Regions from separate parts of the Ferdinandcohnia sp. FSL W7-1320 genome, predicted to be linked through region 3. Evidence: riboswitches for the same ligand, from Rfam matches in the RefSeq annotation. Region 3 holds a riboswitch; each other region holds the start of a gene.
What was found. A riboswitch is a leader RNA that binds a small molecule or an ion and turns the genes downstream of it on or off. The one in region 3 is predicted to bind thiamine pyrophosphate.
Positions count from the first base shown of each region.

Region 1: it holds a riboswitch for thiamine pyrophosphate, as region 3 does, so the genes downstream of both, tenA (thiaminase II) here and thiT (energy-coupled thiamine transporter ThiT) in region 3, are expected to answer to the same signal.
Region 2: it holds a riboswitch for thiamine pyrophosphate, as region 3 does, so the genes downstream of both, thiM (hydroxyethylthiazole kinase) here and thiT (energy-coupled thiamine transporter ThiT) in region 3, are expected to answer to the same signal.
Region 4: it holds a riboswitch for thiamine pyrophosphate, as region 3 does, so the genes downstream of both, NST91_RS13535 (thiamine phosphate synthase) here and thiT (energy-coupled thiamine transporter ThiT) in region 3, are expected to answer to the same signal.

Region 1 is NZ_JBBPAM010000001.1:2,223,950-2,231,964, forward strand. Features, by position in the region: gene NST91_RS11210 (ATP-binding cassette domain-containing protein) at 1-387, shown strand, start outside; gene NST91_RS11215 (hypothetical protein) at 555-1,052, shown strand; gene NST91_RS11220 (glycine zipper domain-containing protein) at 1,269-1,727, shown strand; gene NST91_RS11225 (lysozyme inhibitor LprI family protein) at 1,860-2,507, shown strand; TPP riboswitch at 2,626-2,729, shown strand; gene tenA (thiaminase II) at 2,838-3,518, shown strand; gene NST91_RS11235 (pectate lyase family protein) at 3,561-5,231, opposite strand; gene NST91_RS11240 (AraC family transcriptional regulator) at 5,663-6,514, shown strand; gene NST91_RS11245 (PAS domain S-box protein) at 6,658-8,015, shown strand, end outside.
Region 2 is NZ_JBBPAM010000001.1:3,557,647-3,565,661, reverse strand. Features, by position in the region: gene NST91_RS17640 (zinc-binding dehydrogenase) at 1-655, opposite strand, end outside; gene NST91_RS17635 (DmpA family aminopeptidase) at 1,359-2,408, shown strand; gene NST91_RS17630 (gamma-glutamyl-gamma-aminobutyrate hydrolase family protein) at 2,424-3,125, shown strand; gene NST91_RS17625 (hypothetical protein) at 3,171-3,494, opposite strand; gene NST91_RS17620 (HAAS signaling domain-containing protein) at 3,592-4,593, opposite strand; gene NST91_RS17615 (helix-turn-helix transcriptional regulator) at 4,580-4,927, opposite strand; gene NST91_RS17610 (YetF domain-containing protein) at 5,096-5,794, shown strand; TPP riboswitch at 5,865-5,974, shown strand; gene thiM (hydroxyethylthiazole kinase) at 6,035-6,859, shown strand; gene thiE (thiamine phosphate synthase) at 6,846-7,493, shown strand; gene thiD (bifunctional hydroxymethylpyrimidine kinase/phosphomethylpyrimidine kinase) at 7,493-8,015, shown strand, end outside.
Region 3 is NZ_JBBPAM010000001.1:5,404,913-5,412,927, reverse strand. Features, by position in the region: gene NST91_RS25795 (DUF951 domain-containing protein) at 1-183, shown strand, start outside; gene NST91_RS25790 (molybdopterin-dependent oxidoreductase) at 313-2,313, shown strand; gene ychF (redox-regulated ATPase YchF) at 2,428-3,528, shown strand; gene rpsF (30S ribosomal protein S6) at 3,873-4,160, shown strand; gene ssb (single-stranded DNA-binding protein) at 4,214-4,795, shown strand; gene rpsR (30S ribosomal protein S18) at 4,842-5,081, shown strand; gene thiT (energy-coupled thiamine transporter ThiT) at 5,144-5,725, opposite strand; TPP riboswitch at 5,799-5,900, opposite strand; gene NST91_RS25760 (YybS family protein) at 6,189-7,118, shown strand; gene NST91_RS25755 (DHH family phosphoesterase) at 7,146-8,015, shown strand, end outside.
Region 4 is NZ_JBBPAM010000001.1:2,698,912-2,706,926, reverse strand. Features, by position in the region: gene NST91_RS13545 (DUF4145 domain-containing protein) at 415-1,521, opposite strand; gene NST91_RS13540 (IS110 family RNA-guided transposase) at 1,847-2,971, shown strand; TPP riboswitch at 3,567-3,677, shown strand; gene NST91_RS13535 (thiamine phosphate synthase) at 3,796-4,398, shown strand; gene thiO (glycine oxidase ThiO) at 4,388-5,500, shown strand; gene thiS (sulfur carrier protein ThiS) at 5,513-5,716, shown strand; gene NST91_RS13520 (thiazole synthase) at 5,719-6,486, shown strand; gene NST91_RS13515 (hypothetical protein) at 6,594-7,019, opposite strand; gene NST91_RS13510 (hypothetical protein) at 7,159-7,443, opposite strand.

The DNA of each region.
Region 1 (8,015 bases), 3.2 Mb from region 3:
ATCAAGCGCCAATTGACAAGTATGGCGACTGTTGGACTTGGATATTTGTCTTTAGGCCAACCACTAAACACATTATCTGGTGGAGAGAGTCAACGACTGAAGCTCGCAAAAGAGATAAATAAAAAGGGGAATATCTATATTTTAGATGAACCGACAACCGGACTGCATCTGTCCGATGTTTCCAATATTCTAGCGATTATCGAAAAATTAGTTGAAAAGGGTAATACAGTTATTGTCATAGAACATAACCTAGACGTCATACGAAATAGTGATTGGATTATTGATTTAGGTCCAGATGGAGGTACAGGTGGTGGAGAAATTTTATATGAAGGGCCACCTGGAGGACTAAAAAATTGTGAACGATCAATAACAGCTAAGTATATTTAAAGAAAAGAAGAGGTGCCTAAACCCTGTATACTTAAGGGTTCATGTGCCTTTTTTAAATGAATAACGAAAGGACGCATCAGTAGCCAAGGTGGATAATGATCCTGTTTCTATACAATTAGATTGAATAAAAGTAAGTTGCACTCATACTCATTTAATGAGGTGATGTTATGGATTATAATAATTTTAAATCAATTAAAGATTATGGCTTCGAAGGTTATATTCCGGTTACTGAATTGATGCAAAATCACTCTATCGTTCCACATAATAAAGGGGTTTATATGGTGCTTTATACCCCTGATGATTCACCAGAGTTTTTAACAGAAGGTACGGGTGGTTATTTTAAAGGGAAAGATCCGAATGTTCCAGTAGAAAAATTAAATGAAAGTTGGATAAAGAATACGAAAGTAATCTATATCGGGAAAGCCGGTGGTGGAAAAAGCTCTGCAACTTTGAATTCAAGAATAAAACAGTTGTTAAAATTTGGTAGTGGGAAAAATGCAAGCCACTACGGTGGTAGGGTTATTTGGCAAATAGAGGATATTAATCATTTGATTGTTTGTTGGAAGGAACTAACCGTTGAGGATCCTAATGATGTAAAAAATCAACTGATTAAGGGTTTTAAAAAAATACATAGAAAGAGGCCATTCGCCAATATGGTTGATTAATCTTAATTTCGTGAGTAATGTTCATTAATATATGGAGTAGTTTAAAAAAAAGGAACCGGGAGGATTATTGTTAATCCTCTCCTTTTTTTGTATCGGTTTTAACAGGAGTGGTAAAAAGTGGATGGAAAAATGAAACTAAATCGAGTTTTATTCGTATATAAGGTATAAGAAAAAACGATCCTTTGCCAAATTAAGATTTCATTAGGCGGTGGTGTATTGAAAAATCTTGTAGACGATATAAAAACAAATTTAAGGAAGCTAAGGAGTAACATAAGTAAAGAACAAGCAAAAAAACTTGATTTAAATAAATGTGAAAGAGTGGTTGAAAAGCTGGATTCTTTATCGACGAATTGTGAGGAATGTCGAGAACATCTAGTTGATTTAAAGAAACATTTTATGGGGTTAGAAGCAAAAATAGATAGTATTGAGCAAGAATGTAAACAGCATAAACAAGTCATTCAAGGAATTGTTTCACATCTTCAGAAGAAGCATAAGTTGGTATCAGAAGGATTTTATCTATCATTATATATGTCCATTGGTATGAGTTTAGGTGTAGTGTTTGGATTAACAATAATTGACAACTTTGCGTTAGGTATATCGTTTGGTATGAGCATGGGTATTGCCATTGGTGCTGGTTTGGATGCAGATGCTAAGAAAAAAGGTAACACAATATAGTCGATCGAACACTTACAAATGTGAGTGTTTTTTGTTTGCATTAGGTGAGGATTGCTTAAAAAAGAATTTGAACTTCCTTAAATGTTACTGGAAAATTTTATGATATACTAGTTTGGTAGAGGAGGCAGTGTAATGAAAAATAAACAGCGTTTACAAATTGTAATAATTATCATAGCATTATTCTCGTTGGTTGCATGTAGTAATTCAACGGATGAGGCAAATGCTAAACCAGAAAATGAAGAATCAGAAACTAGCACCGATCTAAAAACAGAGGAAAAACCGGCTACCGATGAGGAGCCAGGTGAAATAGTTAAATCTGAGAGTCCTGAACATACTCAGATTAAAAACAAAGATGTGACATCTAAAGAACCATCAACGAATGAAAATGAAGAGTCATCGAAGTCTAGTGACAACAAAGAAATAAACCAAGGTATGAAGGATACATATCTCAAAGAATTAAATGAAATGGAAGAAGCAGATAGAAACCCCGAAGATACAACAACAATGGCAGAATTAGAAGAACAAGAGGCGGCAAGGTATAAAAAGTGGGATCAGAAATTGAACGAAATTTATGGTGTATTGAATGAACAGCTTGATTCTGAACAGATGGATCAATTACGAGAAGAACAGCGGAATTGGATTAAATATAGAGATGAAACTGCAAAAGAATCATCACTGAAATATAAAGGTGGCTCGACGGAAACCTTAGAATATGTTGCTACCAAAGCAAGTCTAACTAGGGAAAGATGCTACGCGTTGGTTGCAAAGTATATGAAATGATTGTTTTAATTGCAGGAAGCTCTGAGTAGGACAATCACTCAAGCGGGACAATGGACATGAATAGTTGCCTTTTCATAGCCACTATGATTAACTAGTATCTAGTAACTTAATAATCTAACAATTCGACTAGGGGAGCATTTTTGTGCTGAGAGATAGAAGAAATATCGACCCTTTGAACCTGATCTAGGTAACACTAGCGTAGGGAAGTGGAGTTGGCACGTTATGTTTAGACTGAACGATTTTATATTGCCTAACCCATTCCTAGCAAACTAGTGATGGGTTTTTGTTTTTTTATCTCCCCAAGGTCAAATGGAGAGAGGGGACAAGAAAGTGAGTAGTCTTTTTACAGATCGTTTATGGAATCGAGTGGAGCCTATCTGGAATTCGTATTTGGAGCATCCATTTGTGAAAGGGATTGGCGAGGGTTGGTTGGATAAGGATAAGTTTAAGCATTATATGAAGCAGGATTATGTGTACCTGATTGAATATTGCCGTCTATTTGCATTAGGGAGTGCAAAAGCTCCAGATTTAAAAACGATGTCCATATTTGCAAACCTTTTGCATGGGACATTAGAGATGGAAATGGATCTTCACCGCCAATATGCCGCAAAATTTGGAATATCAGCTGAAGAGCTTGAGGCAACAAAGCCTTCATCAACTACAACTTCTTACACAAGTTACATGTTGAATGTGGCGCAGCTCGGTGGTGTAGATAATGTTGTCGCAGCAGTCCTTGCTTGTGCTTGGAGCTATAACTTTATTGGAAAAGAGCTCGTAATATGGCATGGAGCTGTTGAACATGAATTTTATGGTGAATGGGTGAAAATGTATTCATCCGATGAGTTTACTGCCTTGGCGGAAGATTGTAAGACGCTAATCAATGAAATCGCAAGCGAAAAACCGGAACGAGATTTAGCTGTACTTGAAGAAATCGTCGTCAAAACCAGTTTGTTTGAGTATATGTTCTGGGATATGGCTGAAAACCTTGAGGAGTGGCCAATTAAACTGTAAGGACATGGGGACAGAGGGACAAAGAACCTCTGTCCCCCTATATTATCGACCTTTACTGTTGGAGTTATAGTCAGTTTTTAACCATGCAATTGGGCTCATATTTACCTTGTTTGCACCTGCATATTTTGTAAGTGTTGGAACAACGCTGTCTAAAGGAACCACGGTATACGTATAAGGGAGTTTCTCGTCATAGTTATATTCAAAGGTAAATGGATCAGTAGGTGGATTCATTTTACTCATATTTTCACTTCCAACAATATGAGAAGACCATGCCCAATTTCCGATTGTTGATTTGTCATACCATATAAATCCTGTTGTAAACAGATTTTCACCATTATTGTCCCAGCTGCTTCCTGTATACGTGCCATATTGGTTGGTAATTTTTGAGTTTACAATTAAGTTTCTATTATAAGCTGCTTGGAATAACTCAGCCCATTGGGCGTCCATATTTTTAGTATCTAATCCCTGAATCTCTGCACCAATGATTGGCTCGTTAATGTCATTGAATACAGATGTATCTGCTGCAATCGAGGCTCCATTTCTAGCATTTAGTGCCCGTGAAAGTGTATCTGTTCCGAATTCAGCAATTGCCGAGACATTCTCTAAAATCGCTTGATGAGAGGAATTGTCCAAATACAAGTTGTACGCATGACCAGAACCTTGGCGTATCATAGGAATTCTCTGTCCAACATTGGTATAGGTATTATAAGCGAGTGTTAAACGTATTCTTTGATTGCCATCCTTTATCTCATCGCCACTACTAGACACATAATTCACATAGTCTTTATCACCTGAACCTGATAAATGCACCTTACTGTGATACGCAGCATAGGCCATGATTTGTTCTTTAGTGGCACCTTCATTTCGCATGTTGTAATACACACTATCGGAATTCAGTTCATTTGAAGCATATTTCTCTTCCATAAATTGAATCGTTTGATAAATATCAGTGTCTGTTGAGGGATTTTCATCTGCAGGTAATCCGAATTCAGACCAGGAAATGGTGATGTTGGAGCCACCGTTCTCTGTATCAATTAATCCATCCGCTGCAATTGGAAATTTGCAATGGTCAATCCATACATTGTTGGCACCATTTATTTTAATATAAGTCCAGCCTACTTCCTTGTGTTTTCCTGTATCATCCCATTGCCACATGCCATCAAAGTTCAGATTACGAATGACGATATCGTTCGTAGACCGTTGTAATTTTAACTCGACAGATCTTATCGTTTTTCCTTTTTTTGAAAAAATCGTGAGTCCATCAACATTATCAATATTTAGTTGTGAAACACCAGAAGCTTCTATTTTTGGATTGGTAAATCCGTTCATAGGATCTCGATATTTCGTAATGAAACGAAACTTCTTTGTTTCCTCAGAACTCAGATTTAGATTCTTCCACCCAAAATTTAAGTCCTTAGCGATTTCAATTACTTTCACACTTCCAGCTTGTGCATCCAAGATGGCCTGTAAAAACTCTCTTTCTGTTTTGACCTGTCGATAATAGGGTGTATCAATGTATTCACTTCGGTCATTCACCCCTATTGAGGCATAACCAGAAACAGATAGAAAACTACTGTCATAATCTTTCATATACCTAATAGTGTTGGGAATCGAATCGATTGCTGCAGCGTGAGCCGTACCATTTCCGGTCAAGAAAAATGGCGCAAATAAGGAAAAAACCATAACCAATACCATTGCTTTTCTAAACTTCATAAAATACCACCTTTGCAATTTTTTTAACTAAGTCTCAATGCAAACCAAATACAAACAAGCCTTTATATTACACCTCCAATCAACGTCTAACGGTAAACATTAGATTATTCTTGTAAACCCTTTCGTGTTTGTGAATTCAAAAACTTCTATATTAGTTTAGCAAGCTTCTCATTACATATTTTGTGAGAAGAAGACGTTTCTGTTTACATTTTCGAAGGTGTTTAGGCATGTACACAGGAGAGGGGGTTCCTTTTTCCTAGTTCCTCGTTTGTTAAATAGGAGTAAAGTTGCGATTCCTTAAAAAATGAAGGATATGGGCAGATGAACATGTAATAAAAAGAACATAACTAGAGTACAAGTTTTAAGCGGGTGAAAAATGAGAACACGAATAAAGAATTTTGTTGGCTCATTTGGAGAGGAGTTGAATAGTGGTGCAAAAAATAAGTGTTTCTCTTCGTGAACAGCCTTTTTATATAAATCGTTTTAGTGGATACCATCCGTCAATGGCAACACATCATCTGCACCAAGATTACGAAATTTATTATTTATCCAAAGGGGAACGGATTTACATTATTAATGGGGAAGAGTACCTAGTAAAGAATCAGCATCTCGTTTTTATTGATAAAAATGTGATCCATAAAACGGTCAAGAAAAGCAATCAAGTGTATGAGCGAATGGTTATAAACTTTAGGGAGTGCTTCTTGAGTTTAGGCGAACAACATATCGTGAAGCAGCTCTTTGAAAATGGACCGTACATTATATCGATTCCTCAAAATAAAAGAGAATTAATTAACACTATCATAATGAGGCTATTCGAGGAGTACCAAAAGAATCTAAAGGAAAGGGATATGTACCTTAGATCTTTGCTATCCCAATTATTAATTGAAAGTAATAGACTGATAGAGGATGCGTGTCCTTTAGAAAAGATGAAAGTTTCGGGACAACAAGATAACACTGGTAAAAATGAAATCGAAAAGATTATTACATTTATTAATAACAATTTTACAAGCGATATTTCACTTGGTGTTTTATCCTATCATTTTCATGTAAATGAGCAGTATATAAGTAGACTTTTTAAAAAATACACTGGATGCAGTTTTATTGAATACTTGAACGCAATCCGTATAAATGAAGCAAAAAGATACTTAATACATACAAGCTTGAAAGTGAATCAAATTGCAGGAAAAGTGGGTTATTCCAATCATGTTCATTTTTGGCGAGTGTTTAAGAGGAATACAGGCATGTCCCCGAATCAATTTAGGATTCTAAAAGCAGAACGATAATCATCTTTAATTTCTTGATTTTGTTGAGCTACTAAAAATAAAAGCGTCAATAAGTTGCATAAAATAATTAAAACTAACGATAATATGGAATTGGTGGTATTATACGATAAGATAGAAATTTCATAGTAGAGGTAGTTTATTTAATGTTACATTTTATTAATCGGTTTGAACAAGCTTTTCATTATTCACCTATAGGCATGGCCTTGTTTTCACTAGAAGGGCAGTGTATAAAAACAAATCCAGCACTATCAAAGATTACTGGCTATTTAGAAGAGGAACTATTATCTCTTACCTTTCAACAGATTACACACCCGGATGATTTAGAAGAAGATCTTAGATTTGTGCAAGAACTAATAAAAGGTAAAAAAAGTTCTTATGAAATGGAAAAGAGATACTTTCATAAAAATGGAAATATAGTATGGGTTTTTCTTTCCGTTTCGATTTTTCAACAAGACGATAAAACGTTCTACCTAATTGCTCAAATTCTTGATATAACTGATAAAAAGAATTTACAGCTTAGTTTACTTGAGAGTGAAGAAAGGTTTCGTAACCTCTTAAATTATTCACCGGACCCTATCTTGGTATTTGATGGAGAGATTATCTTATACGCGAATGAGTCTGCAGCTAAACTAGTTGACACGTTTGCTGAAGATATGATTGGGGAGTCAATTATGAGATTTATTGATCCTAGCATGCATGAACTGATTCAAACTCGGAGCCAAGAAATTATCGATCAAAATAAGCAACTTCTTGATTTAGATTTGAAAATACGCAGTAAAAATGGCCGTATTGTTGATGCAGTTATATCGGCGGTTCCAATCTCTTATATGGAAAAAAGGGCTATTTTAGTTAGTTATCGTAATATTACGGAACGAAAAAAAATGGAACAGGCATTGAAAGAAAGTGAGGACCGTTATCGACAATTAGTCGATTATTCCCCATTGGGTATTTTAGTCCATCAAAAAGGTGTTATCCAATATGCCAACCCTGCAGCTTTGCAATTATTAGGAATCACAGATGAAAAATTGATAGAAGGTATTCCAATATATGATATTATTCACCCGGATTTTCGACTTATCGTATCAAGAAGGATTAAGAATATTGAAGACAATGGCATTTATGAACCAACCTTATATGAAAAATTCGTACGCATAGATGGTCAGGAGATTGATGTTGAAGTAAGTGGAATCCCAACTAAATTAAACGGTGAATCAGCTGTCCAAGTCGTGTTCTGGGATGTGACCGAGAAAAAGAAGGAAGAGGACTTAATCAGGTACCGTGCCTACCATGATACCTTAACAGATTTACCTAACCGCCTTAAATTCCATTTAGATTTAATGGAAGAGATTGAAAAGGATTCATTGTTTACCATTATGTATTTAGATTTGCATGGTCTTAAATCGGTTAACGATGAGTTTGGTCATCAAGCTGGTGATATGGTACTAATCAAAGTAACAGCCCGATTAACTGGAGTCCTTGGTTCTGTAGGTCTTGTTTATCG
Region 2 (8,015 bases), 1.8 Mb from region 3:
TTAACGCCTCATTCCAGTTACCATTGCTATCAATCGCTACATCAGCGCCTAATTCAAGAGCTTGTTTTAGCTTCGCTTCAGAGCGAGAAGTAACGATAACACGAGCCCCGATTGCTTTCGCAAATAGTAAAAGGAACGTTACGGCACCACTTCCGATTCCAGGTAATAAGATAGTATCAGTTGGCTTTACATTTGCACGAGTGAATAATGCGCGATAGGCAGTCATGGCTGCAAGAGATAAGACTCCAGCTTCATACCATGATAAATGTGCTGGCTTTGGACCAACATTATCCGCAGAGATTGTGATTTTTTCGGCAAAGGTTCCGTGATCGGGTAATCCAAGAATCTCATGACCTTCAGGTGGAGCATCGCTATTTTCTTTCCAGCCTAAGGAAGGATTGAGGATTACTTCATCCCCAATCTTAACATCTTCAACACCAGGGCCAACCGCTTCAACAATCCCAGCGCCATCCGACCCAATTACTAATGGGGGATCTGTTTCTTTATGTCTATGTAAAACAAATAAATCACGGTGATTGAGTCCAGCGCTTTTTAGCTTAACCTTCACTTCACCTTGTTTTGGTTCAATCTCATCAATATCGGAATAGGATGTTCCGTCCATTCCAGGAACTTTGTAATGTACAAACGCTTTCATGTTTTTCCCCTCCTAAATTGTCTAAACGATAGTTTCATTTTAATAGAATTCTACAGAACATTTCAACTAATTGGATTGTAGAGGGGATGCGTGTCCGATTTTTTGACTTGGAGTAAGGAAAGGTAACGCAAGAGTGGGATACGTACCGGATTGTTAGATTTGAAGAGTAGAAGAGTAATGAAAAGGCCAAATTTGTGGCTAGGTAGCCTACTACACACTTAAAAGAGGTCACTTATTGGATAAAATTAGGAGAATGCGAACCAACAAAATCGCAAAACACGCCCGCATCTGGATAAAATTAGGGAACAGCGAACCAGCAAAGCCGCGAAAGACGCCTGCATTTGGATAAAATTAGGGAACAGCGAACCGGCAAATCCGCGAAAGACGCCCGCATCTGGATAAAATTAGGGAACAGCGAACCAGCAAATCCGCGAAAGACGCCCGCGTCTGGATAATATTAGGGAACAGCGAACCAGCAAAGTCGCGAAAGACGCCCACATTTGGATAAAATTAGGGAACAGCGAACCAGCAAAGCCGCGAAAGACACCCGCACCTAGATAAAATTAGGATACACCGAACCAGCAACACCGCGAACATAACACTCTGTTCCTAATAAAACAAAAATATCCCTACCCACCTATACTCAACCCGCCCATCTATCCTATACTAATAACAAATATCAATCGGAAAGGGTTACACAAAAATGCAAATAAGACTAAAAGATTACGGGATAAATATCGGTAACTTACCAACAGGAACTTTAAATAAAATCACAGATGTAAAAGGCGTGAGAGTCGGCCACTCCACCATATCCGACGGGGATATCCAGACAGGGGTGACAGCCATCATCCCGCACGACACAAATATTTTTAACAATAAAGTGGTTGCTGCTTCATATGCTATGAATGGGTTCGGAAAGACGATGGGGACTCTTCAAATCGATGAACTGGGCACAATTGAAACACCTATTCTGCTAACAAATACGCTAAGTGTGGGGGTAGCAGCCAATCACCTTATCAGTTATATGCTTGAGCAGAACAAAGAAATCGGTGATACAACCGGGACAATAAATCCAGTCATCGGCGAGTGCAATGATATGTTATTAAATAATATCCGAAAACAGTCAATTAAAGAAACGAATGTCCTGGAAGCGTTAGAAACAGCAACAACCAATTTCGAAGAAGGCAGTATAGGAGCAGGTGCGGGAATGAAATGCTTTGGGCTAAAAGGGGGGATCGGTTCCTCGTCACGAATCCTTACATATCCTCATGGAAACTACACCCTGGGCGTCCTGGTGCTCTCGAATTTTGGGGAGATTGATCAGTTTCGCCTAAACGGAATCCATGTGGGTCCAATCATCAAAGAGAAGATCTCGTCAAAAAGCGAGAAGGGTGACAAAGGCTCTATCATGATCATCATTGCAACTGATTTGCCGGTGACTTCACGTCAATTAAAGCGAATCATCAAACGTGCATCAGTGGGACTTAGTAGAACAGGTTCTTTTATTGGAAATGGGAGTGGGGATGTTTTCATCGGTTTCTCAACCGCAAACACAATCAGTCATGAAAATAAAGGGGAACTCCAAACTATAAAAGTCATTCATGAAGATGACTTGGATCAAGCCTTTTTAGCAACAGCAGACGCTACAGAGGAAGCGATATTACAATCATTACTAACTGCGAAAACGACAATAGGCAGAAATGGAAATACACTGTATTCATTGGCAGAACTGATGAGTGAGATCATTTCATAATGAGGGGGAATAAATATGAATAAGCCGATTATTGGTGTTACCTCGCATGTTGAGTTGGATTATAAACATACGCTGTCGAATGATTATATTCAAGCTGTAATTGGAGCAGGAGGAATTCCGGTTATTTTGCCAATTGGCATTGATGAAGATGTTTCACAGATTGCCAGTAAGATAGATGGGCTTCTACTGACAGGGGGAGGGGATATTGACCCAACCTTATTTGGAGAGGAGCCACATCCAAAGCTCGGGACGATTTCGCCAGGAAGAGATGATTTTGAGCCAGCCATCATTCAGGAGATATTAGATGCAAATAAGCCAATCCTTGCAATCTGTCGCGGTATCCAGATTTTGAATATTGCACTTGGTGGGGATATGTATCAGGATATTTATGATCAACATGAAACCGGGCTACTTCAGCACTCACAGAAGGCAACAAGATATCATCTTGCCCACTTTGTGAAAGCAAAGGAAGGGAGTTTGCTAGAATCTATTGCAGGGTCTTCTGAATTTAAGGTGAATACGTATCATCACCAGGCAGTTCGCCATGTACCATATCCACTTGAGGTTTCAGGGGTTGCATCAGATGGAATCATCGAGGCAATCGAAAGCAAGGGACATTCTTTTGTGTTAGGCGTGCAATGGCATCCTGAAGGCTTGGCGGTCAATGGTGATGAGATTGCGAAACGTATTTTTACAAGATTTGTAGAAAGTTGTTAAGAAAAAAGGAGTTAAGTCTTATACACAGGACTTAACTCCTTATCTTTATCCCCAGTACTCTAAATACTCATAATTGTCAGTGGGAACTCTTTTGATTACTTCATTCGCTTCATTACGATAAATTTCATATTCACGGTAGATGTCAACCTTATTACCGTTGACAATCTCAGTGTCAACATACTGCATCTCCAATTCTAGAATCAGTTCCTCTTCTGAAGTATCCTCTTCCGGATTTGCTGTTACTTCTTCGTCCGAAGACATACCAGATACAGAAATTGCATTTTTGTATTCATAGACATCATCTGATTCAATTACACCGGTCACAAATATAATGGATAGAATCCCGATGGCGGTCAACAATTTATTCAAAGTTACCAAACTCCTTTGTTCCATATCTATTACTCATCTATATGCATTCGAGAAAAAGATTAGGACAACTAATCCCACGGGAGTTGGTAAAAGTCTGTTATCGGATACGATCCTTTCGAAAACCATCATATATACTAATTGCCGCAGATACTAAGAGAATAGTAATTACACCAATAATAAACCTAGAGTTAAAGTGATCTGGGTTCATGGTGAAAAGGTCTTCGGATATATAGGTGATAAAGGCCTGGTTCATGATATTCGGATGTATGAATATCACGATGAATACAATGGCTCCGATTAGTTCGACAGCAGCATTAGAGAAGGCCAAGCCTTTCGTCCATTGTCCCTTAATTAATTTATATAAAGCAAGTGAAATTTCTGTAACAATCACAATAAGAACGATTGGCCAGAACTGTAACAAAACGTCTTGATTTAAGGCTGGAATTACAAATTCAAGTCCATCTTTCCCGCCTTCGTAGATACCTAAAAGCTGATTTGCTTTAAAATATAGAGTTGCCCAAATGGCAGTCCATAGTAAACCTCCAAAAACTTCAAACTTTGAGATCGCTTTTTTCTTTGGGATATAGGTTATACTTTTTAAATCATCTGGAGTCCATTTTTTTAGACTGGCTGTTAATGGTTGGTCATCTTTTGATTTATCCGTTCTTTCGATAATGGCAAACACAATTGTCAGCCAAAAGAATGTTTGTATTGATACTTCAATAATTCTCCATATGCCGAAACCGACAATTTCCAATACCATATTAATGATGGTTTCCTCACCTTGTTGCCCAAGAAAATACTCAGGGATGATTGCGATGAGTGAGATAACAGCCGCAATCGGTATAATCATTTTTAATAAAGTAACATACACATCAAAATAACGTGGTCCAATAAGGTACATGGGCCGATCAAGATAACCACTGGCCAATTTTGCCGGGCTCCCTAATTTTTCTAACGCGATTTTTACATCTTCTTCATTGTAATCATCGGGCAACATGTCCTCGATTGTCGACCGCAGTTCAAGAGCAATGTCATCTCTCACTTTTTCAGGAAGTCGTCGCGTGACTTCCTGAATGTAAATTTCAATCAGATTCATAATCTTCCTCTCCCTCTAATAATTTATATAGCTCTTTCGAATTTTGAATCCATTCCTTTTTTAATTGTAAAAAGATTTCGAGACCGTATTCACTCAAAACATAGTACTTTCTGGGCCTACTCTCCGTTGTGTCCCAATTGCTTGTCACTAGTTCCTGTTTTTCCAGCCGACGAAGCAGTGGATATAACGTACTTTGCTCAATGTTGATACCTGACCCCTCTAATAACTGGACTAGGGAATAGCCATATTGTGGGGTTCGTAATTGACTCAAAACCGCTAGTGTCAACGTTCCTCTTCTTAGTTCAGTTATTAATGAGTTAAATAAATCACTCATTTACCCACCTCATTTTTATTACTATATGACATACAGTATTTGATTTATACTATGTATCGTACACTATTGTTGCGAAGAAAACAATTCTTTTTTTAAAATTGGGTGAATTAATTAAATCGCTTTATTAGGGATAAAATAAATCTCAACAAACTAAAAAGGAGTTTTATGATGGCTGCTTCACAGCTCTTACTAAGGATCGCTATTGCTTTTGTTGTGTTATTTGTACTTGCAAGAATAATGGGAAGAAAAGAAATCAGTCAAATGACATTTTTTAATTTTGTTTCTGCCATTGCTATAGGCTCTATTGCCGCAAATTTTGCAATGAATTCAAATGTAAGTATAGTAAATGGGGTACTAGCGTTAATAGGCTGGACTGTTTTTACATTAGCGATTGCTTTTATTGATATAAAGTCGAAAAAAGCAAGGAAAGTAACAACAGGGGAACCGATCATTGTGATAAAAGAAGGAAAGGTTATGGAGAATTCACTTCGTTCAACACGACTAGATATGGATACCCTTAATTCAATATTAAGACAAAAAGGGTACTTTTCTATTAAAGATGTACAGTATGCCATCTTTGAAACTAGTGGCCAACTTTCGGTGATGCCATACGAACATAAAATGCCTTACACAAAAGAGGATGCCAGTGTTAAGAGTAATCCCTATATATATCCAACCTCGACCGAGGTCATCTCAGACGGTGTAATTAATAACATGAATCTTTCTAGATTAAATTTAGATACAAACTGGCTAAACCAACAATTAAAAAATGCTGGGGTGACGGATGCATCTGAGGTCTTTTATGCAGAGGTACAAAAAGATGGGACACTATACATTGACAACATAGACGACAATATGATGCATTAAGCCTCCGGAAAAATGTATAGGACTTAAAAAGAATGACAGCACAGATTCGTATGCTATAATAGAATCAAATTGAATAGTGCAGGGGAGCTCACACTTGTGGGCTGAGAGTAAGCAAAATGTAGCTTTGACCCTTTACCTGATTTGGATAATGCCAACGTAGGGAATGTGTGTAAGTATGACGATTCATGCGGTATATCTGTTTCAGGTATACCGCATTTTTTATTTGAATGGAGGATTACCATGTTTGAGCAAATCTTAAAAAACGTTAGGCAAAAAACACCGCTCGTCCATAATATTACAAACTATGTGACGGTTAATGATGTTGCAAATATCGTCCTTGCTTGTGGAGGTTCACCGATTATGGCGGACGATCCAAAAGAAGTGGTGGATATTACAAGTATTTGCAATGCGCTTGTGATTAATATCGGTACATTAAATGAGAGAACGATAGAATCTATGATTTTAGCAGGGAAGGCAGCAAACAAACTAGGACATCCTGTTGTTTTGGATCCAGTTGGAGCAGGGGCGTCCAGCCTAAGAACTAATACTGTTTATCAGCTTTTAGATGAGATACGATTTGCTGTTATCAGAGGGAACCTATCAGAAATAAAAACGGTGCATGCAGGCAGTGGAAATACCAAAGGTGTGGACGCAGCTGCAGAAGACGTCATCAATGAAGGTAATCTCGAAGAAATGATTCAGTTTGCTAAACAGGTAAGTAAACAAACAGGTGCAGTCATTGTAATCACAGGTGCTATAGATATCGTTGCGAACACGTACGAAGCATTTGCAATCAGAAATGGCCATCCGTTGATGTCGAAAATTACAGGGACAGGCTGTATGCTTACTTCTGTTGTAGCTGCTTATTGTGGAGCGAATCCTAGTGAAATTTTAAAGAGTACAGCCGCAGCAGTGAGCGCAATGGGATATTGCGGTGAATTAGCTCATCAAAAAGTAGAAGAAATGGATGCAGGAACTTCATCATTCCGTATGTACTTGATTGATGTGATGAGTAAACTAAATTTTTTGCAATTGCAAGGTGGTATGAACATTGAAAATCGATAAAAAATTTATGCAACTATATGCAGTAACAGACCGTGCCTGGACAGGCAGCCAAACCTTAGTGGAACAAGTCGAAGCAGCGTTAAAAGGTGGTATTACATTCCTTCAACTAAGAGAAAAGAATCTTGGGTATGATGATTTTTTACAAGAAGCTATTGAACTTAAAATGTTAACGGCTTTTTATGATATTCCTTTTGTTATTAACGATAATGTTGAAATTGCGCTAGCTTGTGATGCAGATGGTGTGCATGTTGGTCAAGAGGATATGCGGGTTGAAAAAGTACGTGAAATGATTGGCACGGATAAAATTCTAGGCGTGTCGGCTCAAAATGTAGAACAAGCTATTGCTGCTGAGAAAGCTGGTGCAGATTATCTTGGTATTGGTTCGGTATTCCCAACAGGTACAAAAAAAGACGCGAAACCAATGACATTCGAAACCGTGCAAGAAATTTGTAAGAGTGTTTCGATTCCCATCGTTGCAATTGGTGGGATTAATAAAACAAATATTTTAGAGTTAGTTGGAAGTGGGGTAGACGGTGTTGCGGTTGTATCGGCAATCTTTGCACAGTCCGATATCACAGCCGCTACAAAGGAGTTAAATAAGCTTTCAGCAACGATGGTAGGGAGTGGAAAATAATGAAAAAGGTATTGACGATTGCAGGATCTGATTGTAGTGGAGGAGCTGGAATTCAGGCAGATATTAAAACAATTACAGCCCATAATATGTATGCAATGAGTGCAATCACAGCTCTTACTGCTCAAAATACAACTGGCGTATACGGGGTTCTCGATTCGACTCCTGAATTTGTCGGGCAACAGCTGGATTGCATCATGACTGATATTTTTCCTGATAGTGTAAAAATCGGCATGGTGTCATCTCCTGAAATCATCCATAAAATCGTGGAAAAACTAGAAGAATATAAGCCTTCAAATATAGTAGTGGATCCAGTCATGATATCAACTAGTGGGAGTAGACTTTTGAGTGAATCGGCAATGGACGCCTTGATTAGTCAATTAATTCCGCTTGCTACTATTATTACACCCAATATTCATGAGGCTGAGGCGCTTGGTGGGATGGAGATTACCACGAAGGAAGACATGCAAGTGGCTGCCCAAAAATTGTACGAAACCTATAAAGGGGCCATTTTGATTAAAGGTG
Region 3 (8,015 bases):
TATGGATTACATGATATTGTAGAAATGAAGAAACCTCATCCATGTGGAACAAATAAATGGAAGATTATTCGATTAGGAATGGATATTCGAATCAAATGTGAAGGCTGCGAACATAGTGTACTCATTCCTCGAAAAGAGTTTGGCCGAAAACTAAAAAAGATTCTTGTGAAGCATGAGGATTAAGCCTCGTGCTTTATTTTTTCGGGTTTTCTTTTAAGCGGAAATAATTTCTATAGAATGTTAGTTGCTGTGATTTATAATAGAGGATACGAAGTTTTGGTAGGTTTGCTACATGTGTAGGGAGTGAGGAGAATGGCTACATTTAAATCTGCATGTCCTTTAAATTGTTGGGACAGTTGTGGTTTTGTTGTTGAAGTGGAAAACGGTAAAGTTGTAAAAATAGATGGAGATAAAGATCATCCAATTACAAAGGGCAAAATTTGCGGCAGAGGACGTATGCTGGAAACACGAACAAACTCTGATGATCGCATTCTTTACCCATTGAAAAAGGTAGATGGAGAGTTTCAAAGAATTACATGGGAACAAGCATTAACAGAAATCTCAGAGAAGCTTTTAATAGTAAGGCAAAAATATGGTTCTACGGCTGTTCTGCACAGTCATGACTATGCAAACGGTGGCCTTTTAACTAAAATACCAGATCGTTTTTTTAATTGTTATGGTGGTGCCACTGATCTAATCGGTAGCATTTGCTGGGGATCAGGTATTGAAGCACAAAATTGGGATTTTGGAAATTCAGCAAGTCATGCACCTGATGATATATACAATAGTAAAAATGTAATCATTTGGGGAAGAAATGTGGCACGCACGAATATGCATCTCTTTGGTTATTTACAAGAGGTAAAAAAGAAGGGCACTAACATAATTGTTATTGATCCCATATACAATGGAACGGCAAAGATAGCTAATTCCTATATCTCAATTACTCCAGGTATGGATGGTTTGTTAGCGATTGGTATTATGAAGGAATTAATTCGTTTAGACTTACAGGATAAAGAGTTTATTGAAAAGTATACTTTGGGATTCAGTGATTTATTGGCTACTATTGAATCAATTTCAATGAACGAAATTGAGGAAGTAACAAATGTTCCACGTGAAACAATTACAAGTTTAGCTAACATATATAGTAATGGGCCAACGGCAACCTATATGGGGTTAGGAATGCAGCGGTACGCAAATGGTGGAAATACCATTCGTCTAATTGATGCATTAGTAGCAGTCAGTGGTAATGTAGGCATCCCAGGTGGTGGAGCTAATTTTGGAAATACGCAAGTTGGCCAAAGTTTTGATAGTGTGGCTTTAACTCTACCAGAAAGAAAGAAACATTCGAGATCTTTCGTTATGAGCGAGCAAGCGGAAAGGATTCTAACTGCTTCAGAACCACCAATAAAAATGATTATGGTATCAAGTGGAAACCCATTAACTCAGGTTCCAAATACAAATAGGGTACTAGAAGCCTTCCAATCAGTAGATACTTTAGTTGTATTAGAGCAGTTTATGACTGATACGGCGAGGTTAGCCGATTATGTACTTCCTTCAGCTACTGTGTTTGAGGAAGAGGATATTTATTATTCATCCATGTACCATCATTTTGTTAATTATGGGCCTAAATTAGTCGAAGCTCGTGGAGAGGCAAAGTCTGATGTTTGGATTTGGTCTGAATTAGCTAAAAGGTTAGGGTTTGGTGAAGATTTTAATTATACAAGAAAAGAATTTATAAAAATGGGAGTAGGTTCTTTACAAGAGAAGGGTATATCCTTTGAGGAAATCAAGGAAAAAAGTCACGTACCATTGCCTGTACAGCTTGTACCCTGGAATGATTTTCATTTTTCAACTCCATCTGGAAAATTTGAATTCACATCATCATTAGGAGAGATGAAAGGGTATGATGGACGTATAAAAATATCATATCCAAGAGAATCGACATTTTCTAATCAAGAGTTAGGTGAAAAATACCCATACTCACTATTAACGATTCATCCTTTACGTTCAAACCATTCACAAAATTATCCTTTGATTGAAGGATTACAAACAATAAAAGTTGAGGTTTCTAAGGATATTGCTGAACAGAAAAATCTTGAATCGAATGATAAGGTAAGGGTATTTAATGACCGTGGTGAAATTACAGGGAAAGTGCAAATATTAAAAGAGTCATCTCCAAAGATTATTTGTATTGATGAAGGACAATGGCATATCTTTGGTGGTAGTGTCAATAATCTCACATCACATGAAGTTTCTGATAACGGGCTTGGCAGTACATTATATGATTGCCTTGTTGGAATTGAAAAACTTTAGAATGGTGGATTTATACAAAAGCCGTTTCTAGCTGAAACGGCTTGTATTTTTTATAAGGAAAACCTATAATTGTTGAAGGCTAGTATGTTTCGGATAAGAGGAGTGGAAAAATCAATGGCGTTAACAGCAGGTATCGTTGGTCTTCCTAACGTTGGAAAATCAACTCTTTTTAATGCAATTACACAAGCAGGTGCGGAATCAGCGAACTATCCGTTCTGTACAATTGACCCAAATGTGGGGATTGTTGAGGTTCCAGATGAGCGTTTAAATAAATTAACTGAATTAGTACAACCTAAAAAAACTGTACCAACAACCTTTGAATTTACTGATATTGCAGGGATTGTAAAAGGTGCCAGCAAAGGGGAAGGTCTTGGTAATAAGTTTTTATCACATATTCGCCAAGTAGATGCGATTTGTCATGTGGTACGCTGTTTTGCAGATGATAATATCACTCACGTAGCAGGTAAGGTAGATCCAATTGCTGATATTGAAACAATTAATTTAGAATTGATTTTAGCAGACCTTGAGTCAGTAGATAAGCGAATTGACCGTGTTGGAAAGCTTGCTAAGCAAAAGGACAAGGATGCAGTTGCTGAGCATGAGGTTCTTGTACAGTTAAAAGAAGCATTTGAAAATGAGCAGCCAGCTCGTGCAGTTGAATTTACTGAAGAGCAAATGAAATATGTAAAGGGAATGCACTTACTAACAAGTAAACCAGTTTTATACGTTGCGAACGTTGGCGAAGATGATGTAGCAGATCCTTCTTCAAATGAATATGTTCAATTAGTACGTGAGTTTGCTCAAAAGGACAATGCGGAAGTTATTGTTGTTTGTGCAAAAATCGAGTCAGAAATTGTGGAGCTTGAAGGGGAAGAAAAGGAAATGTTCCTTGAAGAGCTAGGAATAGAAGAATCTGGTCTTGATCAATTGATTCGAGCTGCGTATCACTTATTAGGACTAGCTACGTATTTTACTGCAGGTGTACAAGAGGTAAGAGCGTGGACATTTAGAAAAGGAATGAAGGCTCCACAATGTGCTGGTATCATTCACTCTGATTTTGAGAGAGGATTTATCCGCGCTGAGACGGTATCGTATGAAGATCTTCTTGCAGGTGGTTCTATGAATGCTGCTCGTGAGGCAGGGAAGGTTCGCCTTGAAGGTAAAGAGTATGTTGTACAAGATGGGGATGTCATTCATTTCCGATTTAATGTATAAGTTATTTGACTGGAATTCAGCCACAGGACGATGATATGTCGTTTTGTGGCTGTTTTGTTAAGGTAACAGGTGATTATTAGCTCAATCGTGAGAAACTTTTTGAGTTCCTCACGCCTTTCAGCTTTGGCTGAAAGGTGACAAAAATAAATAAAAGGGGCAGAGTAAGCTAACTTACTCAAGCCCTTTTTATTTATTTTTTCAATTGAGCTAATAATCCGTTGTTGAAACAGTTCTTGCCTACGATTTTTTTATGTGCTATAATATTTTTCTGTGAGTAATTGAAATAATTGCTCCTTGCCCTTTTTAGGTAAAAGGGCCGTTAGTCCAAAAGGAGGTGTAACGTGATGAGAAAATACGAAGTTATGTATATCATCCGTCCAAACATTGATGATGAAGCGAAAAAGGCTTTAGTTGAGCGTTTTAATGGCGTTTTAACTGACAATGGTGCGGAGATTACAAACGTAAAAGAATGGGGTAAGCGCCGTTTAGCATATGAAATCAATGATTTCCGCGATGGTTACTACATGATTCTTAACGTAATGTCAAACGCTGAAGCAGTAAACGAATTCGATCGTTTAGCGAAGATCAACGAAGACATTATCCGTCATATCGTTGTTAAAGAAGAAGCATAAGAATTTATTAGAGTATAGGCTCTGTTTGAATATCCTGTTAGGAGATGGTTCTGATGATGAATCGCGTAGTTCTTGTAGGGAGACTTACAAAAGACCCTGAATTACGATATACACCAAGTGGAGTTGCGGTAGCAACCTTCACGCTCGCAGTGAATCGAGCATTTACGAATCAGTCAGGTGAACGTGAAGCTGACTTCATTAATTGCGTTGTATGGCGCCGACCAGCTGAGAATGTTGCAAACTTCTTGAAGAAGGGCAGCTTAGCAGGCGTTGATGGTCGTCTTCAAACAAGAAATTATGAAGGCCAGGATGGCAAACGCGTATATGTTACTGAGGTTGTAGCAGAAAGTGTTCAATTCCTTGAACCAAGAAATGCAAATGACCAACAGCGTAGCGGTGGAGGTAACTTTGGCGGTGGCTATGGCGGTAATCAAGGCAGCTATGGTGGCAATCAAGGTGGTTTTGGCGGTAACCAAGGTAACCAAGGTAACCAAGGCCAAGGCCAAGGCGGCTATTCTCCATTTGGACAGAATCAGAACCCAAATCAAAACCAAGGACCTACAAGAGTAGACCAAGATCCATTTGCAAATGATGGACAACCTATCGATATTTCAGATGATGATCTTCCATTCTAACTTGTAAGTCAATCATATAATCAACACTTAAAAGGAGGGAAAATCAATGGCAGGCGGACGTAAAGGTGGACGTGCAAAGCGTCGTAAAGTGTGTTACTTCACAGCTAATGGAATTACACACATCGATTATAAAGAAGTAGATTTACTTAAAAAATTCGTTTCTGAACGTGGTAAAATTTTACCTCGTCGTGTAACAGGTACAAGCGCAAAATACCAACGTAAATTAACAGTTGCTATTAAACGTGCTCGTCAAATGGCATTATTACCATATGTATCTGGTGAATAATAAAGAAAAGCGATGATCGCCTAATGCGGTCATCGCTTTTTTGTTGTTTATTTAGAGAACGATTAGAATCGTTTCTGTACTTCCTGTTTAAGTACGAAGAAACGGGGTGAAGAAAGAATCAATAAGGTCATGATAATGGAACAGAAGATGAATGCACCTAAAAAAGTGATACCGTTAGCTGTAAGAGAAAACCATACTGCTTCAAAGCCTTTTAGTTGTTCAGCGAAGAATACAAAACCTGATACGAAATGCCAAAAGTAGCGAGCAAGGCTTCCAATGAAAATGGCACTAATGATTAAAGCTAATGATTTACCTTTGTTACCAGTTCGTAAGCTTTCTTGAACGCCGTTTCTAAATAAACCAGCAAACCCAATGAAAGAAAAAGCTAAGAAATAATCGATGGCTCCTTGAACTGGATGGATAATCCAGGGATCAAAGATCACTTGCAGAAGTCCCCATAAAAAACCGGAAAGGAAACCAATTTTAAGTCCCCATCTAAGTGCGACAATGAATATAGGGATCATTGCGAATGATATAGAGATGGAAGGACCAATTTTTATTGATGGCACAAACATATCTAGAGCTAGCGCTAATACGGCAAAAATCGCCGCTTCAATCATGGACTGTAACCTAGTATTTCTCATAAAAAAACCCCCTTGAAGTGTGTAATGAACAAAACGCACCCCAAAGGAGAACAACTTTAATAAAAGGATAAGTTCTCATAAATCTCCACATTCCTACGCTAGCATTAACTAACAGGTTCGAAGGGTCTGAACTTTTAACGTTCACTCTCAGCAAATTGCTCCCCTTGTGGTTACGTTTATTAATTAATTACTATCATAATAGAAATTAGGGAAAAGTAAAACAAAAAGTTTCGTCACAGTGGAACTTCAACTAAAGACTGCCGTGTTCTATGTCAAAGCCGAAGTCAACAAATCCAATGGAAGTACAAAAGTTGAAGACTTCCTAGTAAATCTTTAAAATAGAAAGTGGTTATAAAACAGGCACTTTTTTTGATGTCAAGTTCCATACGCCATTGGCTTGAGGGGTCCAAGCGCCAGGCACTTTTCTTCAGAAGGTGTGTTGCAAATAAGTTGAGGTGAAAAGGTGAAAAATACAAAATTATTAACAGAAGGTGCCATGCTTTTAGCAGTATACAGTGTACTGTTACTTGTCAGTCTATATCTCCCGCTACTTGGAACGGTACTTTCATTCCTTTTGCCCATTCCATTTATTCTGTTTACAGTGAAGTATAAAGTAAAGCAGTCATTGTTATTTTTACTTATCGCTTTTTTCCTCTCAGGACTATTAGGTTCTGTAATGGGGATTATTCTTACGATAATGTTTGGTGTTACAGGGATTTTATTGGGTGAAATGATCAACAGAGGAAGAAGTGGAATCGAACTTTTCTTAGGCGCATGTTTGTCCTACTTGTTTTCCATTGTGCTGATGTTTGTCACGGTTAACCTTGTTTTACAAGTGAATGTTACTGAAGTGCTTAAAGAAAGTACACAAGAATCTTTTGCCATGGCTGAGAGTATAATGAGGGCAACAGGGGGAGAAATGAATACAGAAGCCATTAAACAGCTAGAAGAGTCAGTAGAAATGATGCAATACATGATTCCAAGTATGTTTGTTTTTCTTGCGATGTTTTTGGCTTTTATAACAGTTGTGGCCATTAAACCAATTCTGGTAAGGCTTCGGGTAAAAATAAATCCTTTCCCGCCATTTCGTGAGATTAATTTTCCAAAGAGTGTCTTATGGTATTACTTATTGATTTTACTTTTGAGCTTTGTTGAGATGGAAAAGGGTACATTTGGATATACTGCCTTTTTAAATTTCTTTTTTATTATGCAGTTGCTAATGGTCATTCAAGGCTTGTCATTTATTTATTATTACTGTTATCAAAAAAGAATTCCAAAGGTCGTACCGATCGTTCTAACGATCTTAACACCAATTCTCCTTTATATTATTCGAATCTTAGGTATAATTGACTTAGGATTCCAACTGCGAAATCGAATTAGTAAAAAGAAGTAAAACAAAGCTTTAGGAGCTGAAAATTACATGCCAGACTTTTACAAAAGAAAGTTGTTTCGCTATCCCTTATATGCATTACTTGTTATCACAAGTATTTTTAGTGCAATTCTCGTTTATTTTCAGTGGGTGATTGGGTTAGCAAGTTTTCTGCTCCTTGGATTAATTACGTACTATTTGTACAAAGCAAATTCACTTCTAAAAAAAGAAATGGAGCATTATATCTCAACCCTATCCTATCGCTTAAAGAAGGTTGGCGAAGAAGCGTTAATGGAAATGCCGATTGGGATTTTGCTATATAATGATGAGTTTCAAGTTGAATGGGCCAATGCTTACTTATCAAATTGCCTTGACGCAGATACGTTAGTGGGGAGATCACTATATGATGTTGAGGAATTAATTGTTCCTTTAATTCAGCAAGAGGTCGAGAGTGAGACAATTACATTAAATGAGCAGAAATTTAAGGTAATCATTAAGAGGGAAGAACGATTACTTTATTTCTTCGATGTCACTGAACAAATGGAAATTGTGCAATTGTATGAAGCTGAGCGTACAGTGCTAGGGATCATCTTTTTAGACAACTATGATGAAGTTACTCAAGGAATGGATGACCAACGGAAGAGTTCTTTAAATAGTCAGGTTACGTCAATCCTTAATGAATGGGCAAATGAACATGGTGTGTTTTTAAAGCGAACCTCATCTGAGCGTTTCATTGCGGTGTTAAATGAAGAAATATTATCCAATCTTGAAAAAACAAAGTTTACGATTCTGGATGATGTTAGGGAAAATACAGCAAGGGATAGCGTAGCACTAACTCTAAGTATAGGAATCGGAATTGGAGTCCCAACCCTTCCTGAGCTAGGAGTTTCAGCACAATCCAGCTTGGACCTTGCACTGGGA
Region 4 (8,015 bases), 2.7 Mb from region 3:
GGAATATTTATGAGGGATAATTCGCCACTCTAATGGATTGCTCCTATAAATTCGTCAAAAAATAATAATTTCCTTCTTTTTTTTACTCATATTGTCGTATTTTTATTATGGTTTTAGTAAATTTTTGAGACTATTTCCGAAATTGAAAACATTTTGTTGCAAATTGCAACAAAATGATAGTTTTTATGTCTTAAGAGATGAAAAGATTGAAGAAAGTAAAATGGATATATCACTCTATTACTGAGAATCCGCCGAGTTTACTGTTGCTAACTGGAAATACTGCCACTATTCCGGATTTACTGCCACTATTTGAAAAATACTGCCACTATTCCAGATTTACTGTCACTAGTAAAAAAGCCACCCAGTCCGGGTGGCTCATAATTTTTTATGTGTGACATTAACATCGAAATCGGTTTACTTCCCCTTCAACTGCTCAAACAATCTCGCTACATTCACAACCCCAACATTTTTATATTTTCCGAGAATCACAAGCTCCTTCGGAAGTTGGCCAACTGTATGAATTCCGTCTTCGTTTAATTGTGTAATAAGGCTTGGTACGCCTATAAACTCGTCTTTAGTAAGAGGTATCTGTTTAAGAGAATCTGTAAGGATCATGTAATCTGCTTTGTAAAATAAAAACAATTCTCCTGGTCGTTCAAGAGTTACTTTTCTACGAATCTTTTCTTCTTCAATAAAGATTTTTAACTCCTCGAAAAATTGTTTATCATTGTTTTCATTAAAACGTTTGACATGCTTATGCAAGTCTTCGAGATTACTTGGTAATTCACTCATAATACGTGCTTGCTGCTCAGCACCCAGTCTAACTAAAAAAGTCTCAGATTTATCGAATCGTTGTGGCAGCAAAAAGGCATCACGTAGAAAATATGGAACTTCCAACGTATCCCCTTTATACTCAATCGTACGAATCGTTGTATATCCCGGTTCTCCCATTTTTGATGGAGCAGCTTCTGACGTAACTGCAACCTCATTTTGAACCTTTGTATCGGGTGTTCCCTTTTTCATAGAAGTAACTAATACATCCTCTAGTGATTTCAACCGAAGCTCTAGTTCGGTAATATCGTAACGCTCTTCCTTTGGAGTTGTCGGATCTTGATAGGCTGGTACTTCGATTGATAAGGAGCTATACACTTCAACAAACCATCTCACAATTTGGTAAATTGCTTCCCATGATAACAGTGCTTCCGAATAACGAAACTTTCTCTTGTCATGTGAGGCTTGATTACCTAGTTGACGAACTAAATGAAGGGCATCCCTTATCTCTAATGTTAGAATTCCTTCATTATCTAAAAGAGTGAGTCTTTCTTTTAGGGTTATGCGAGGATCTTCTTTCATTTTTTCATATTCCATTACCTGCTGCAGAATATTTTCAACAAGTACCCTTGAATGAGTTAACATTGTACGTGGACTTGTAAAAATGGAGTGTTCCAATTCCCCAGCTAGGAATGCTAATTCTTTGGATATCGGCTCTAGAAATCTATAAAAATACTCAGATGAATTCATGTCATGATGTTCCTTTCTTACATGCAAACTGAAGGCCTGAATCTGTATATAGAGAGACTCAGGCCGTCCAGAGATTCTTTTATTTTAGGTGAAAAACAGATGACAAGCAAGGAGGATATCTGAATTCGGGTATTTGCGAATGTTTAGTAAGTTCCCATTTAATTTGAGACATTGCCATCAGAGGTAACAAAGAAACTGGGACAAGTTATCATGAACGAAACTAGCCCCTTGTCGTAATCCCGTAGGTTAATTTGGTTAGACTGTTTAACGGAAATTAAAAACCAAACCAAATCAGAGCTACATTACGAAAGGAGCTAGTTATATTATGAAGGATACCATAAAATACGTAGGTTTAGACGTTTCAAAGGAAAAAATTTCTGTTGCGATTGCTGAAGAAGGAAGAGAAGCACCTAGATATTATGGAATGATCCCACATTCCTTAGAAGCTATTAAAAAGTTAGTTAAGAAATTAGGAGATAAAAAACAAATAAAAGTTTGTTATGAAGCCGGCCCAACAGGTTACCCATTGTACCGTTTTTTCTTAAGTTTAGGCATTGAGTGTTTTGTAATCGCACCGTCACTAATCCCGTCTAAGCCAGGAGAACGGATTAAAACAGACCGAAGGGATGCGGTTAGGCTTGCTCAATTATTCCGTGCTGGTGAATTAACATCCATTTATGTACCAACTGAAGACGATGAAGCTCTTCGAGATTTAGTTCGTGCTCGCGAAGATGCCAAAGAGGATGAGTTAAGGGCAAAACACCGACTCACTAAGTTTTTATTAAGACACAATATTAAGCCTCCTACTGATGTTCGTAAATGGACCCTTAAGTATCGGGAATGGTTAAACAAGTTAGAATTTACTCGTTCTACGTCTAGAATTGTATTTCAAGAATATTACTATCAACTTCAAGAGATCGAACAACGGATAAAACGGTTAGAGAAAGAAATAGATATCCAAGCAACCGAAGGTTTACACGCTCCTGTAATTCAAGCACTTCAATCGCTTAGAGGTGTGGCAACTATTACAGCCACAAGTTTAGTGGCAGAGATTGGGTCCTTTAAAAGATTTACCTCGGCTAAACAATTCATGTCATATGTAGGTCTTATCCCAAGCGAATATTCTAGTGGTGAGAGTCGAAGACAAGGTAAGATTACGAAAACAGGGAATAAACACGTTCGCCGTCTTCTGATAGAAGCAGCCTGGAGTTATCGATATCAACCTGCAGTAAAAGGAGAATTAAAAAGAAGACAAGAAGGTCAGTCGGCCGTTGTTCAAGCTATATCATGGAAAGCTCAAAATCGTCTTCATAAAAAGTATTTCCGATTATTATCAAGGGGTAAAGAAAGTGGGAAAGTCGTAACGGCAGTGGCAAGAGAACTAGCTGGGTTTATCTGGGCAGTCACGCAGGAAATAGAAACAAACTCTAGAGTTTTAATTGAATCTTAATCTATTATAAAAATTCGTTTATAAAAAACTGCAGTTAAATTATGTGATTTTAAGAGTAGGGCTCGAAGGCAAAGTATAACACCGGAAAGGATAATCCACGTGGTCCCTTTGTGCTATGTCTAAATAGGCTAACGCACGTGACGAGTTGGTGGTAGATCCTTTATACGGAAAGATAAAATGTGAGAATCCACGAATATCAGAGTGCTTACCGAAGCTTAGACTTTTGCCTTCGTGCCGTGTTCTTAACTTCTGAATAAAGGAGGAATTTAATTCTCAGCTTAAAAAAGTGTCTCAATCTATGGATTACCAGTCAAGGAGAGCACTTGACAGGCAATCCATAGATTGAGGAGTAGTCAGTAAGCTGAGAAGGGAAATCCCTAGACATAAAATGTCTCAAACATTTATAAAAAAGAAAAGAAGCCAAAAATGCTTCTCTTCTTAAGTGCGCCAAAAAACGGCAATTATAATTAGGGATTCGAGGGGAACTTGACAGTTTCGTTCATATCAGGGACCTGTCCCTCTGACCCCTTGGAAACTTATGCCTTTTCAATTGGACGGAATTGTGGTAATTTTAGGTTATAAGTTAATAGTTTTGTATTTTCACTAGGGGAACTCTTGATAAGAGCTGAGAAAAAAGTAGTTTACTTTGAAACCCTCATTACCTGAACAGGCTTGTACCTGCGTAGGGATGTGGTTAAGGCAATCGTTTTTTATGTGTATACATAACAACCACTTTCCTACTTTGGAGAGTGGTTTTTTGTTGTGCTTTAGCCGTTATATTCCTTTTTTACGCTGCAAGTTGTTAGACGAAAAGGAGTAGTTCAATGAAATTAATTGCTGTGACCGATGATCGACAATCTGTAAAAGCTGTTGCTGAAAAAATTATTGCGATTAAAGATGTAATTGATTTCGTGCAGATTCGAGAGAAATCAAAATCTGTTCTAGAAATAGTGTCCTTAATCGAATATTTACTTAACAACGGTATGAAGAAAGAGAAAATCATCATCAATGACCGCCTAGATGTTGCACTATGTATGGATATACCTACTGTCCATTTACCTGAACATGGCCTCCCTGTAAAGATGGTGAAAAAATGTTACCCGCAAATAAAAGTGGGTTGCAGTGTTCATTCCTTTGAAAAAGCAAAAGAAGTGGAGACAGATGGAGCCGATTACATCCTATATGGCCATTGCTTTGAAACCAATAGCAAACAAGGTCTAGCCCCAAACGGCGTTGAGCCTATATTACAAATGAAAAAAGAACTAAGCATCCCTGTTTATGCAATTGGTGGCATTACGTTAGAAACATTACCATCAATCCAAGCAGTTGGGCCGGATGGTGTGGCAATCATGTCCAGTATTTTTGCGACAGATGAACCTTATTCCATCACAAAAACATTCAGTGAGGCGATTCACCATGAAAAATAGGTACGAAGTAGTTGTAATTGGTGGTGGAATTATTGGTTGCTCCATTGCTTATTATTTAGCCACTGCACAAATGGATGTTGCTCTATTTGATGGAGGACAAATTGGTGCGAAAACAACCAAGGCTGCTGCTGGCATGCTAGGTGCTCATTCAGAAAGTGATGGTGATTTCTCCCTCTTCTTCCCTTTTGCAAGGTCGAGTCAATTTGAGTACATACGATTAAAAGATGAACTTTTTGATTTAAGTGGGATTGATATTGGATATCGAAATGGCGGTATTATAAAGCTAGCACTCACTGAAAATGAAATGCAAGACCTCCATTCACTTTTAAAGCAACCTACTGTAAAAGAGTTGAGCCGGCAAGAAGTCCAATGTATGGAACCCGGGATTAGCAATGACGTTTTAGGAGCTGCCTATATCAAAGATGATGTGAACGTCATTCCGACTAGTACCTGTGAGGCTTTTGCAAAAAGCGCCCAAGTACTTGGTGCTTCTATTTTTGATAGCTGCCACGTCTATGGAGTCGAAAAACATGGAAACAACTACAATATGAAGACTGCAAAAGGCAATGTCCAAGCAAAGTACATCGTAATTGCAACTGGTGTCTATAGTAATCACCTTTTTCAGAATCTAGGAATCTCTGAACAACTGTCATCTGTAAAAGGAGAAAGTATCATTGTTCAGCACGAGAAGCCTCTTTTACAACACACGTTGTTTCATGACAAATCTTATATCGTGCCAAGAAATAACGGGAAACTCGTGATCGGGGCAACGATGATTCCAGATGACTGGAGTGAATCGATCAACCTTGATAGTGTTGAGAGTTTAATTAATAAAGCGAAAATGATGCTCCCCTCCTCTGCTAACTGGAAGATTGAAGGGTTTACATCTGGTTTGAGACCTACCACATTTGATGGGCATCCATTTATCGGCAGACACCCTGAGGAGGAACAAATTTTGATTGCCTGTGGCCATTTTCGAAATGGGATTCTCCTTGCCCCCGCAACTGGGAAAATGATACGTGACCTAATTTTAAATAAAGAGGTAAAACAGGAATGGATCGATGCTTTTCGTATTGATCGAAGACAAAAAACGTTGATTTAGGGAGGTGAGAACATGAAGATTAGACTTAACGGAGAGCAGGTTGAACTTCCTGAAGAAGTAAATTCAGTGGATAAGCTTTTGACTCATTATAACTTGGAAAATCGGATCGCGATTGTAGAGATTAATGAGGATATTATTCAAAAAGATGACTATAAAGCGATGAGACTTAAAAATGGCGATATTATTGAAATCGTCCAATTTGTAGGAGGAGGATAATCATGTTAACAATAGCAAATCGTACATTCCATTCTAGACTTTTATTAGGAACAGGAAAATATCCATCTTTTGAAATTCAAAAGCAAGCTGTTGAGGTTTCAGATGCTGAAATTTTAACGTTTGCTGTGAGAAGAATGAACATTTTTGAAGAAAGTCAGCCCAATTTTTTAGAGCAATTGGACTTAACGAAATATACACTTCTTCCAAATACAGCAGGAGCTAAAACTGCTGAGGAAGCGGTTCGAATAGCGAAACTAGCTAAAGCATCTGGATTGTGTGACATGATTAAGGTTGAGGTTATAGGAGATGACAGGTCCCTTTTACCAGACCCAATCGAAACGTTGAAGGCATCGGAAATGCTTCTCAATGAAGGTTTCATTGTGTTGCCGTATACGTCAGATGATGTAGTGCTAGCTAAGCGATTAGAGGATCTCGGTGTACATGCGATTATGCCGGGGGCAAGTCCAATTGGTTCAGGTAAAGGAATTATTAACCCGTTAAATCTAAAATTTATTATTGAGCAATCTCAAGTTCCGGTCATTATTGATGCGGGAATTGGTTCACCAAAGGATGTTGCTCATGCAATGGAACTTGGAGGAGATGGTGTTCTGTTAAATACGGCTGTTTCAGGTGCAAAGGATCCAGTAAAAATGGCACTCGCTGTCAAACTTGCGTTAGAAGCAGGAAGACTAGGCTATGAGGCCGGACGCATTGAGGAAAAAGATTACGCAGTAGCGAGTAGCCCTTTAACAGGGTTGGTAGGATCTTAACAATTACTGAAAACCAATGGCCTGACCCCATAAGCATGCTTAAAGGCAGGCCATTGGAATATCCACGTTCATGAATATTGTTGCAACTCCAATAGAAATGTTCTTGTTTAGCGATTATTTGACCCTAGTCCAGTTCCGTCTCGACAACCATCATATCCAGTAGTACCTGCACCAGGACCTCCATTAACACCAGCGCCTGTTCCAGCACCACTGCCTGCTGTTCCAGTTCCCATCGCACCAGCACCACCGGTACCAGTAGTTCCTGTCCCAATACTAGTAGTACCAGTACCACTTTGACCATAATAGAGGTCATCATTACAATCTTGGTTACGGTCATTCATGATGTTACTACGGCCATTGTTATTGTCAAATCTGTCGTTTTGATTGAAACCATGCCCATTATCGTTTCTTTGATTCAATATTTTGACATCCCCATTATTTTTGGTATCAAAGTTATTATCGTTACCTTGACATCCTGCAAGTCCGACAACTAATAATGCTGCACCTAAAATAGTTTTGACAGGTTTCCTCATGTATTAACCCCCTCTTTATAGAAACGTTAAAAATTTTAACGCTCATATATAGAATGGCTTAACACATGTCTATCTAAATCTGTTAGATAACGGTAATACAATGGGGTTTTTTTCAAACCCAAAATCCTTAAAGATGACGTTAAAACCCAACTGCCTTAGAATCAAATATGGACTTTAGGTTTTTTATCAACTCTACTTGATCCTCATCTGATATTAAATCAGTATAAATTTGTTCTTCCTTCCCATTGTTCATAATAAATAGAATGACATCACTAACTTGAACAACTACCTCTACTTGACTAAATAGAATTTGTTTTCTTCGAAAAAGAGATCCTCTGTATATTGATACGCTTCCACCTTCAAGAATAAGATAGTCTTTTTTATTTAATGTAAAATAGTATTTTGCTCTAAGTATCGCAATCAAAATGGAAGAAATTAAAATAATAAATATGATTGGATTTGTAAAATTAGCTGCATCAAAGATTATATAATAATATATACTTAAAAAAATGATAATGAGTACGTATAAAATTGAATTTATCGCTTGTCTAATCCATTTCTTTTTTGATGTAAATTTGTACCCCGTTACTCGTCACCTCCTTTTCACGAACGAATTTTAGTGATAGTAACATAATATTCAATGTTCTTCATCATTATGATTTTAATAATAATTTCTCCCTCACCATCCATCGATAAACAAGTTAAAACTATGATGGATAATTTAAAATAAACCTAAGTCCCAAAGTTCCCAAACAACATCATACTAATTGTGAAAATAATGATAATTAGTAAAGCAAACATACCCACTAACGAAAAAGCGACATTAATAATTTTCAAACGTCCTTTTTCACTTAATATCGCAGTTATAAATGACCCTATTAACAGGCTTAACAACAACAATAAGTCTAATGATTAAGGTAAAGGTTCTATTGCTTGTGGGATTACAAAACCTAGAACGATAAAAAGACTTATTAAAATCAATGAAATCAAACCTAG